4 regions of the Anaerotruncus sp. DFI.9.16 genome follow, and region 1 is predicted to be linked to each of the others. Evidence: predicted binding sites of a transcription regulator. Region 1 holds the regulator's gene; each other region holds the start of a gene.

The links. Region 1 encodes NrdR, which represses ribonucleotide reductase genes. Its sites were predicted from a motif close to CACNANATNTNGTG; they were not measured.
Region 2: NE609_RS07560 (ribonucleoside triphosphate reductase) is a predicted target of NrdR. The motif match lies at 1,540-1,553, and genes of this name have one in related genera.
Region 3: NE609_RS13225 (anaerobic ribonucleoside triphosphate reductase) is a predicted target of NrdR. The motif match lies at 1,928-1,941, and genes of this name have one in related genera.
Region 4: NE609_RS16975 (vitamin B12-dependent ribonucleotide reductase) is a predicted target of NrdR. The motif match lies at 1,930-1,943, and genes of this name have one in related genera.

The regions. Positions count from the first base shown of each region.
Region 1 covers NZ_JANFZX010000014.1:30,771-33,703, forward strand. Annotated here, with positions in the region: gene secF (protein translocase subunit SecF) at 1-441, shown strand, start outside; gene NE609_RS07785 (sugar phosphate isomerase/epimerase) at 562-1,350, shown strand; gene nrdR (transcriptional regulator NrdR) at 1,442-1,912, shown strand; gene NE609_RS07795 (DUF4363 family protein) at 1,973-2,353, opposite strand; gene NE609_RS07800 (DUF421 domain-containing protein) at 2,350-2,933, opposite strand, start outside.
Region 2 covers NZ_JANFZX010000013.1:51,435-54,367, reverse strand. Annotated here, with positions in the region: gene NE609_RS07570 (ABC transporter ATP-binding protein) at 1-717, opposite strand, end outside; gene NE609_RS07565 (ECF-type riboflavin transporter substrate-binding protein) at 724-1,296, opposite strand; gene NE609_RS07560 (ribonucleoside triphosphate reductase) at 1,568-2,933, shown strand, end outside.
Region 3 covers NZ_JANFZX010000044.1:18,768-21,700, forward strand. Annotated here, with positions in the region: gene NE609_RS13225 (anaerobic ribonucleoside triphosphate reductase) at 1-1,764, opposite strand, end outside; gene NE609_RS13230 (peptide ABC transporter substrate-binding protein) at 2,087-2,933, shown strand, end outside.
Region 4 covers NZ_JANFZX010000108.1:316-3,248, reverse strand. Annotated here, with positions in the region: gene NE609_RS16975 (vitamin B12-dependent ribonucleotide reductase) at 1-1,880, opposite strand, end outside; gene NE609_RS16970 (hypothetical protein) at 2,025-2,306, opposite strand; gene NE609_RS16965 (hypothetical protein) at 2,322-2,933, opposite strand, start outside.

The DNA of each region.
Region 1 (2,933 bases):
TGGTCGGCGGGCGTCATCGCGGTGGCCGCGCTCGTCCACGACCTGATCATCGCCTACGGCGCGTTCGTCGTCTGCGGCTTCCCGCTCAACGACAGCTTCATCGCGGTCATGCTGACCATCCTGGGCTACTCGATCAACAACACGATCATCGTCTACGACCGCATCCGTGAGAACCGCAGGCTGCTGCCGGTCAAGACCTCCTACAAGGACCTGGTCAACATTTCGGTCAACCAGTCGATGTCCCGTTCGATCAACACCACCGTTTCGACCGTCATCGCGGTCGGCTGCGTGTGCGTCATGTCGCTCGTGTACAACGTCAGCTCGATCCTGACCTTCTCCTTCCCGCTTCTGGTGGGCATGTTCGCCGGATTCTTCTCCTCGATGTTCATTTCCGGCTCCCTCTGGACGCTCTGGCAGGAGCACAAGCTCGCGAAAAAGTAAGGCTGCGGCATTCTTGGGCCGCCAGCACTGCCGGCGGCCCATCTCCATTTTGACAGCGCGCGGCCGGCGCGCATATCATGGAAAAAGTCATTGCCCCGCGGGGCGGAAGGGGGAAGGCCGATGCTGGCCGGAATATCCACCGCGTGTTTCTATCCCGAGCTCACCGAGCGTGGGCTTTCCTACATCGCGGGCCTGGGCGCGCAGGCGGCCGAGGTCTTCTTCAACGCCGCGAGCGAGCTGGACGACTGCTACCTGCGCGAGCTGCGCCGGACGGCGGACGGCGGCGGCACCCGCATCCTCTCGGTGCATCCGTTCACCTCGGGCCTCGAGCCGTTGCTCTTCTTCTCCGACTACCGGCGCCGCTTCGCGGACGGGATCGCCTTCTACCAGCGGTACTTCCACGCCGCCAACCTGCTTGGCGCGAAGCTCTTCGTCTTCCACGGCGACCGCAGGAACACCACCCGCTCCCGCCGGTTCTATTTCGACCGGTTCGCGGAGCTCTGCGAGGCGGGGAGGCGGATGGGGGTCACCGTCGCGCAGGAGAACGTCCCGCGCTGCGCGGGCTACTGCCCCGATTTCTTCACCGACATGCGCGCTTATCTCCCCGGCGCGCGGTTCGTCCTAGACATCAAGCAGTGCGTGCGGGCGGGCTATTCGCCCGCCGAGATGGCCGACGCGATGGGGGAGGGCCTTGTCCACCTGCACGTGAGCGACCACGGCGCGCGCGGCGACTGCCTGCCGCTCGGGGCGGGGGAGCTCGACCTTGCCGCGCTGCTCGGGAGGGTGCGCGGGTACGGCTTCGACGGCGGCGTGATGCTCGAGCTTTACCGCGACAGCTACGGCGGGTATGGGGAGCTCGATGACAGTTATGCACGGATTCTTGCGGCGATCCACGTGGAAAATGGTTAAAATTCCTTGTTTTGCGGGGCGTTTTGTGTTATGATACGGGTAATACAGATAGTATAAACAAGCGCCCCAACAGAATGAGGGAGATGGTCCTGTGAAGTGCCCATACTGCGGATATGTCGAAAGCAAAGTCATCGATTCCCGTCCGACCGACGAGTCAGAGCGCATTCGCCGCCGCCGCGAGTGCATCAAATGCGGGCGGCGGTTCACCACCTATGAGGTCATCGAGACCACCCCGCTGATCGTCATCAAGAAGGACAAGTCGCGCGAGGAGTTCGACTCGGGCAAGGTGCTCGGCGGCATGGTGCGCGCCTGCGAAAAGCGCCCGGTGCCGCTCGACGTGCTCGAGGAGGCGGTGCGGGACATCGAGATGACGCTGCGCAACTCGCTGGAAAAGGAGGTCCCCTCCTACAAGATCGGCGAGCTCGCCATGGAGAAGCTGCGCGGCATTGACGAGGTCGCCTACGTGCGCTTCGCTTCGGTCTACCGGCAGTTCAAGGACATCGACTCGTTTATGAAGGAGCTCCAGACCCTGCTGAGCTCCCGCGACGGGGACGGAAAATGATTTGATACGAAAAGAGGGCCCATCCGGAAATCCGGATGGGCCCTCTTTTTTGTGCCCGCGCTAAAAGATATTCGGCAGCGTGGGGATCTCCGCGTCGCGGATGTGGGAGATCAGGTGGCGCAGGCGCGCCACCTCCGCCGCGTATTCGGCGGTTTCGCCGTATTTCGCGAGCATGGGCAGGCGCGCCACGATGCCGGTGATCGTGTCGAGCTCGTCGTGGTGAATATAGCGCGTCATGACCGTTTCGTTGCGCTCCCACTGCTCGTGGAACTTGTCGGTGAGCTGCGCGGCCTGCGGCATGTCGTCCCGGTCGATGGCGTCCGCAATGGCGGAGAGGGAGGCCTCCATCTCGTCCGACACGCGCAGCAGGTGCATGAGCGCGGCCGTACTCGCCGCGAGGATGAGCGCGATGATGACGCAGACTGCGACGACCCGTTTCATGACGCATCCTCCTTCCGGTCCTTGAGCTTGAGCTGTGCTTTGGGCACGATCAGGTAGTCGGCCTGGCGATTGCAGGTCATCAGGAAGATGTCCTGTGTGGTGTAGCCGTTGTCGGTGATCGTTTTTTCGAGCCACTCATATTTGAGGTTGCAGTAGCCAAGCGCGCTGTCGATCACGACCCCGTCCGCGATGAGCACGACGGGCGGCGCGTCCGCGCCGGGAGGGGCCTGGAGATTGAGCATCCCGGCGGTGGCGGGCTGGGCGGTGAATTTGGGGTAGACCGAGAGGGAGCCGGTCGTTTCGACGATCGCGAACGCCACGTCGCGCACGTCGAAGATATCCTTGCCGCGCAGCTCCTCCATCATGTCGTCGATCGTGAAGCGCAGCTCCTTGAGCTGCTTCTGGTCTATCTTGCCGTCGCGGATGATGACGCGCGGCGTACCCGAGACGATGCGGCGCATCTTTTTATAGCGCAGGGTCATCGCGGAGATGAGAACGTCGAAGGAAACCAGCGTGAGAATGGGGATGATGCCGCCGATCAGCGGCACGTTGCTGTCCTCGATCGCCATTGTCGCAATGT
Region 2 (2,933 bases), on a different contig from region 1:
GAGCGGGGAGCTCAAAATCTTGGCCGGGGTGGTGTCCGCGACGATCCGGCCCCCGTCGAGCAGAATGACCCGGTCGACCGGCCGGTGGAGCACATCCTCCAGCCGGTGCTCGATGATAATGACCGTCTTCTGCTGCTCCCGGTGGATCCTGTCGATCAGCTCGATCGCCTGGAGCCCCGCCTGCGGGTCGAGAGCGGCGAGCGGCTCGTCGAAGAGCAGGATGCCCACGTCGTTGTGCATGACGCCGGCGAGCGAGACCTTCTGCTTCTGTCCGCCCGAGAGGGAGAAGGGGGTGTGGGCGGTAAACCGCTCCATCCCCACGATGCCCAGCGCCCGCCGCACCTTTTCGAGCATGACGGGGCGCGGGACGCAGTCGTTCTCCAGCGAGAAGGCGACGTCCTCCCCCACCGTGAGCCCCGCGAACTGGCAGTCGGAATCCTGCATGACGGTGCCGACGCGGTTGCTGAGCTTATGGATGTCGAGGCTGCGCGTCTCGTCGCCCATGACCTTGAGGCTGCCGGTGAACTCCGCCTTGACCGAGAAGGGCAGCAGCCCGTTCAGGCAGGAGCCCAGCGTGGATTTCCCGCTGCCGGACGGCCCGAGGATGAGCACCTTTTCCCCCTCGTAGATGGTCAGGTTGATGTCGTAAAGGGTGGGCTTCTGCTGTGACGCGTAGCGCATCCCGAAATCCCGGAATTCGATCACGGGCTTTTTCATGTCGGATTATTCCTCCGTGAGATTGGTTTTGAGCCGGTTCTTTTTGGCCATCATCTTGAGCAGCGGCACGCCGATGATCGCGGCCATGAGGCCGTCCTTGACGCCGGCGATGACGCCCTGCACCATGCCGATCTCCAGTTCGCCCTGGTACCACATCATCGTGAAGAGCGGGGTGATGCCGCAGAAGGCGATGAGCGGGGCGACAAAGGCGAGCACGGCGAAGGTGGCGGCCTGCTTGTTGGTGAAGACCCCCTCGCCGACCCTCGCGCCGTAGACGGGCAGCAGGCCGGTGATGAAGCCGCAGAAGAAATGCCCGATCGTCCAGTCGAACCAGAAGCCCCAACCGCCGATCATGTCGGCCAAAAAGTTCCCGAAGCACGCGGCGATCGCCGCGGGCAGCGGCCCGAAGAGCGCGCCGACGATGACGATGACGACGGGCGCGAGGCTGAACTGCACCTGCGTAAAGATGGGGATCTGGATGTAGACCATCATGATCGCCATCAAAATTGCGCCGAGCGCGACGCCGACCACCGTTTTCGTGTTCCACTGACCTACCAGTTTTCTCCCGATTCCATTCATAACATACCCTCCTGCTTTTCCTCAGTTGTTCATATTGTTCAACTTGTTGAACAAGTTGCTTTCATTATAAAAAGCGCGCCCCCGCTTGTCAATGCGCAAAACCCGAAAACCGCAAATTTCAGCAGTTTCCACCATCCCGCCCCACGGATTCCGCCAGTTTGCACAAACCTGCTCCGCCGGAAAATATTTCTGCCTTTGGCCTTGCATTGCCATACTAGATATCGTATAATACTATTTGTAAAACACAATATCTAGTGAGGAAGGGTTCGCAATGATCAATACGATTCGGAAACGCAGCGGCGAGGTCGTCGCCTTTCAGCCGGAGAAAATCACCCGCGCCATCTATAAGGCGGCCGTCGCGGTGGGCGGCAGCGACTGGGGCCGCGCCGAGGAATTGACCGAACAGGTCGTCGTCCTTGCAAACGCGCAGTTCCCCGACGGCACCGCCGAAGTGGAAAAGGTGCAGGACCTCGTCGAGAAGGTGCTCATCGAGAACGGCCACGCCAAGACCTCCAAGGCATACATCCTCTACCGGGAGAAGCGCCGCAGCGCGCGCGAGGCGAACGCCCTGATCGGCGCGACGATCGACATGTTCTCCAAGTACATGGGGGACGGCGACTGGCGCGTCAAGGAAAACGCCAACGCCCAGAAATCGATCGCGGGCATGAACAACTACATCCGCGAGACGTTCACCAAGCAGTACTGGCTGCATGAGATCTACCCCGACAAGATCCGCGACGCCCACCTCTCGGGCGACCTGCACCTGCACGACCTCGGGTTCTTCGGCCCCTACTGCGCCGGCTGGGATCTCAAGCAGCTGCTGCTCGGCGGCTTCGGCGGCGTGCCCGGCAAGGTCGAATCGAGCCCCGCCAAGCACCTGCGCAGCTTTTTGGGCCAGATCGTCAACTCGACCTTCACCACCCAGGGCGAGACGGCGGGCGCACAGGCGTGGTCCTCCTTCGACACCTACTGCGCCCCCTTCATCCGCTACGACCACCTCGATTTCGCGACGGTCAAGCAGGCGCTCCAGGAGTTCATCTTCAACCTCAACGTCCCCACCCGCGTGGGCTTCCAGTGTCCCTTCTCCAACCTCACCTTCGATATCAAGCCGCCCCGCACCCTGCGCGACCAGGCGGTCATCATCGGCGGCCAGCCGATGGACGCGACCTACGGCGAGTTCCAGGCGGAGATGGACATGCTCAACCTCGCCTTCTGCGAGGTCATGATGGAGGGCGACAAGAAGGGCCGCGTCTTCACCTTCCCCATCCCGACGATCAACGTCACCAAGGATTTCGAGTGGGACAGCCCGGTGGTCAACAAATTCATGGAGATCACCTGCAAATACGGCATCCCCTACTTCTCCAACTACATCAACTCCGACCTCTCCCCCGAGGACGCGCTCTCAATGTGCTGCCGCCTGCGGCTCAACACGGGCGAGCTCCGCAAGCGCGGCGGCGGCCTCTTTGGCTCCAACCCGCTCACCGGCTCGATCGGCGTCGTGACGGTCAACCTCCCGCGCATCGGCTATCTCTCCAGGACGGAGGAGGAGTTCAAATCCCGCCTGCTCGACCTGATGGAGATCGCCAAGGAGAGCCTCGAGATCAAGCGCAAGACGATCGAGGAGCAGACCCGCCGCG
Region 3 (2,933 bases), on a different contig from region 1:
GTGCCCGATGATCTCCAGCCCGAGGTTCTGCGCGTACTCGCTCTCCCCGTGGTGCTGGCCGATCAGCGCCTTGAGCGTCTCCGCCAGCCCGATGAAGCCCATCGACAGGGTGCCGTGTTTGAGCACCTCGCGCACCTCGTCATCGGGACCGAGCTTGTCCGAATCGATCCACACCCCCTGCCCCATCAGGAAGGGGTAGTTGCGGACCTTCTTTTTCGCTTGGATTTCAAACCGCTCCATGAGCTGGTCGATCACGAGGTCGATCTTGCGGTCGAGCTCCTCGAAGAACCAGTCGACGTCCCCCTTCGCGCGGATGGCGATGCGCGGCAGGTTCACCGAGGTGAAGCTCAGGTTGCCGCGGCCGTTGACGATCTCGCGGGTGGGGTCGTAGTGGTTGCCGATCACGCGGGTGCGGCAGCCCATGTAGGCGATCTCCGTCTCGGGGTGGCCGGGCTTGTAGTACTGGAGGTTGTAGGGCGCGTCGATGAAGGAAAAGTTGGGGAAGAGCCGCTTGGCCGACACGCGGCAGGCGAGCTTGAAGAGGTCGTAGTTGGGTTCGCCGTCGTTAAAGTTGATCCCCTCCTTCACCTTGAAGATGTGGATGGGGAAGATGGGGGTCTCGCCGTTGCCGAGCCCCGCCTCGGTGGCGCGCAGCACGCATTCGACCACAAGGCGGCCCTCCGGCGAGGTGTCGGTGCCGTAGTTGATCGACGAGAAGGGGATCTGCGCGCCCGCGCGGGAATGCATCGTGTTGAGGTTGTGGACGAACGCCTCCATCGCCTGGTAGGTGGCGCGGCGGGTCTCCTTGACCGCCTCCCGGCGGGCGAACTGCTGGAGCTTTTCCGCCGTCTCCCCGTCGGTGTATTCGTGCAGCAGCTCGGCCTCCTGGTCGCGGTAGCCGTTGTCGTCCGCAAAGACGGGGCCGATCCCCCGCGCGTCGGAAATCCCGTCGCGGATCGCCTTGGCGATCCCCTCCGCGTCGTCGATGCCGCAGAAGAGCTCGAGCCCCTTGGCGAGGTTGCGGGTGTAGAGCTTGCGGTAGGTCTTCGCCACCCCCTTGGCCATTCCGTAGTCGAAGTTGGGGATGCTCTGCCCGCCGTGCTGGTCGTTCTGGTTGGACTGGATGGCGATGCAGGCGAGGGCCGCGTAGCTCGAGATGTCGTTGGGCTCCCGCAGAAAGCCGTGCCCGGTGCAGAAGCCGCCGGTGAAGAGCTTGTCGATGTCGATCTGGCAGCAGGTGGTCGTCAGCGTCAGGAAATCGAGGTCGTGGATGTGGATGTCCCCCGCCAGGTGCGCCTTCGAGTGCTCGGGCCGCAACACGAACATGTGGTAGAACTGCTTGGCCCCCTCGGAGCCGTATTTGAGCATCGTGCCCATCGCGGTGTCGCCGTCGATGTTGGCGTTCTCCCGCTTGATGTCGTTCTCGTCCGCCGACTTGTAGGTGAGCTCCTCATAGGTCTTCATGAGGCGGGTGTTCATATCGCGCACGCGGGTGCGCTGCGCGCGGTAGAGGATGAACTCCTTGGCGGTGCGGGCGTGGCCGTTGTCCACGAGCGTGCGCTCCACCGCGTCCTGGATCTCCTCGACCGTGGGGCTCTGGTTCCCGGCCTCCTCGAGGGAGGCGGCCACCTGCTCCGCCAGCGCGCGGGCCATCTCGTAATCGCTGCCGCCCAGCGCCTGCGCCGCCTTGAAGATCGCGGCCGCGATCTTGTCGAGGTCGAACAGGACGCACCGGCCGTCGCGCTTTACAATCGTCTGTATCATTCGGGTACCCTCCGTTATCTTGTTGTCCCCATATTTTGTGGTATTTTTCTTTATTTTCCACAAGATATAGTTCCATTTCATCACGCAGTTTCTATTTTAATGGAAAACAGGTTCCCTGTCAATGGTGAAAAACACATTTTTTAGTAGCGGTTTTTTCGTTTGACACAAGATGTTGTGTTTTTGGCGAATTCTGGGGATTTCGGCCGAACCCCCGCGGCGCAGCAAATCCCGGGCTTTTTCGCACCTTTTGGGTGCGCGCGGGTTTGCAAACCGACGCGAATTCTGATAGAATTTGACTAAGATTTCAACGGAAGGTGCCGCCATGAGAAAACTGCGCGCAGCCGCTTTGATATTGTCCCTGCTGCTCCTGCTGGGCGGATGCGGGAGCTCCGCCGGCGAGATCATCCGCTACGACGTCCCCACGGGCGTTTCCCTGCTCGACCCCCAGTTCGCGACCGACACGACCGCCCGCATGATCATCTCCAACACCTTTGAGGGGCTCTACCGCCAGCTTCCCGACGGCGAGGTGGTCCCCCGCCTCGCCGAAAGCAGCGAGGTCTCGGACGACGGGCTTGTCTGGACCTTCCGCCTGCGCCGGGACGCCGTGTGGAACGCCTCCAGCAGCCGGTCCGCCTTCCACGAGGCCCCCGTGACCGCACACGACTTCGCCTTCGCGCTCTCCCGCATGTTCGACCCGGCGGCGTTCAGCCCCTTCGCGGGGGAATTTTCCTCGGTCAAAAACGCCTCGCTCATCCTGAGCGGCGCGGCGCCCCAGTCCTCGCTCGGCGTACGCGCACTTGACGACTACACGCTGGAGATCGCCCTCGTCCGGCAGGACAGCCGCCTGCCCGAGCTGCTCTCCGCGAGCTACGCGATGCCCTGCAGCCGGGAATTTTTCGAGTCGACGCGCGCCCGCTACGGCTTCGACATCGGGAGCCTGCTCTGCAACGGCCCCTTCTATCTCTACAACTGGAACAACGACCGGGTGATCTCCCTGCGCCGCAACAGGCATTACCTCGACGACCAGCCGGTCGTCGCGCGCGGGGTGGACCTCTATACGCCCGGCGCGGCGGACGGCGCGGAACCCGCCGCCCGTTTCCTCGCGGGCGAGACGGACGCCTGCAAGGTCTCCTTCTCCGACCTTCCCGCCGTGGAGGGCGCGGGCGGGC
Region 4 (2,933 bases), on a different contig from region 1:
CCGGTGGAGGTGAACACCTCGCAGATGCCATGCTCGTCGTAATTGACCGTGACGTACAGGTTGCCGCATCCGATCTTCATGCGTTCAGTCAGGCCGCAGGTGACCTCCGGGCGTGGACGGGGACGGATGTCTGTGCGCATGGCGGGCGGCGCTTCCGTCTCGCCCTCCTTCTTCACCGAACCGATGTTGAGCACCTGCTCGGCGCGGCTGCCGTCGCGGTAGATCGTGACGCCCTTGCAGTCGAGCTCGTAGGCGAGCATGTAGACCTCTTCAACGTCCTCCATCGTCGCGCCGTGCGCGAAGTTGACCGTTTTGGAGACGGCGTTGTCGGTGTGCTTCTGGAACGCCGCCTGCATCTTGACATGGTAGAGAGGGCTCACGTCGTGGGAGCAGACGAATACGCGCTTGATGTCGTCGGGGATCTCGTCGATGTGCTGGAGGGTTCCCTCCGCGGCAATCTTTTTCATCAGCTCGTCGCTGTAGAGGCCGCGCGCCTCGAGGGTCTCCCGCAGCACGGGGTTCACCTCGATCATCTCGGTGCCGTCCATGACGTTGCGGATGAAGACGTAGGCGAACACCGGCTCCACGCCCGACGAGCAGCCCGCGATGATCGACAGGGTCCCGGTGGGCGCGATGGTGGTGATCGTGGCGTTGCGCAGCGGTTCCCCGGCGGCGAAGATGCTCTCCCCAAAGAGCGGGAAGGCGCCGCGCACCTTGGCAAGCCGCGCGGAGGCGCGGCGGCCCGTCTCTGTGATGAACTTCATGACCTCGCCCGCGAGGGCGACCGCTTCCTCGGAATTGTAGGACATGCCGAGATAGGCGAGCATGTCCGACCAGCCCATCACGCCGAGTCCGATTTTGCGGGTCTGTTTAGTGGTGAAATCGATCTCCTCAAGCGGATATTTGTTCACGTCGATGACGTTGTCGAGGAAGTGCACCGCGTCCTCGACCGTCCGCTCGAGCTTTTTGTAATCGATCCGCCAGCCGTTCTTGTCCTTGGCGAGCATGGTGACAAGGTTGATCGACCCGAGGTTGCACGACTCATAGGGCAGCAGCGGCTGTTCGCCGCACGGGTTGGTGCTCTCGATCTCCCCCTGCGAGGGGACGACGTTGTCCCGGTTGAGCCGGTCGAGGAAGATGATGCCCGGCTCGCCGTTGCGCCACGCGCTCTCGACGATCTTGTGGAACACCTCGCGCGCCTCCAGCTCGCCGACCGCCTGCTTGCTCTTGGGGTCGACCAGCTCATAGGTGTCGCCGTTCTGCACCGCCTGCATAAACGCCTCGGTGATCCCCACCGAAATGTTGAAGTTGGTGATGTCCGCATTGTTCTTCTTGCAGTCGATGAAATCGAGGATATCCGGATGATCCACCCGCAGGATGCCCATGTTCGCGCCCCGCCGGGTGCCCCCCTGCTTGACCGCCTCGGTGGCCATGTTGAAGACCCGCATAAAGCTGACCGGCCCGCTCGCCACGCCGCCGGTGCTGCGCACCGTCGCGCCCGAGGCGCGCAGGCGGGAGAAGGAAAAGCCGGTCCCGCCGCCCGACTTGTGAATCAGCGCCGCCTGTTTGATCGCCTCGAAGATCTCCTCCATCGAGTCGCCCACCGGCAGCACGAAGCAGGCGGAAAGCTGTCCGAGCTCCTTGCCCGCGTTCATCAGCGTCGGGGAGTTGGGGAGGAACTCCAAATTGGTCATCAGCTCGTAAAATCGGTCGGACAGCTTTTTGACGTCCGCCTTGTCGTCGTAGGCGGCGTCCGCGGCCGCGATCGCGTCCGCCACGCGGCGGAACATCTGCTCGACCGTCTCAATATTCTTTCCGTTTTCATCCTTTTTCAGGTACCGCTTTTCCAATACGGTGATCGCATTCTTGCCGATTTTCATATTGTCCCTTCCTCTGCCACAAGATAATCGCCTTATATAGAATATCTGACACAAGATATTGTATCATATACTCTTTTACTCCGCAATACCCAAAAGAGGCTCGCCCGCACTTTTTTGCGGACGCGCCCCTGGCCCGATATTGATTTAAAGTCCCGCGGCCGGTGCGGCAAGGCCGCCCACCATGAGCAGCGCGAAGATCAGCCCCGCCATCAGCAGCCCCGCGGCCGACAGGGCGATCCCTGTAATAGGAAGCCCGCCGCCCTCGTCGGGCGCGGCGTATTTCCGCGTGACGACCCCGAGGAAAATCCCCGCGGCCCCCAGCACGAGGGCGGCCATCAGGTCGCCCATCAGCGAACTGAGCAGCGCCGCGATGCCGAAAAAGAGCGCCCCGGACGCGTTTGTCCGGTTTGGATGGAACTGGTTCATCTCTGTTTCCTCCCCTTAGTGAATGATCAGCGCCAGGAGCGCCAAAAAGATCGATAGAATGGGCAGCACGACCCACAGCAACCGCTGCGCCGATAAAAACAGCTCGCTCGGCTCTGCGCCGACGCACCACCACATGTGCCGCAGATCAAAAAAGAGGCGCGGCCACCGCCGGTCCACCGCCCAGAGAGCCGCGATCAGGACCGCCGAAAAGAGGAGGTCGCCGTTGCCCCGCACCGTGTCTCCGCTGCCGGAGGCCAGCTGCGCCATGTCGTAATAGGAGGGCTCCCGCCCGGCAAAGGGGTTTTTCCCGTCGTGGGAGACGAAGGCGTCCACGTCGAGCACCGGCTCCCCCTGCTCGTTATAGAGAAAGAGGCCATCCGGATGGTAGGTTCCCCGGAACCGTTCCACCCCGCCGCTGCTGATCACGATCTGCCGCTCGGCATAGCGGTCCTCCGCCCCGGCAAAACGCACGAGATAGTCCCGTTCAGGGTTTCCAGGCAGCGCGTAAATCAGCCGATAGGTGTTCGATTCCACTGCTTCGACGTCGATGCGCACCCTCCCCCAGTGATTTTTTCCGCTGTAGGTCCACGCGGAGGCGGAATAGGGGGACGCTTTCCGCCGCAGGAA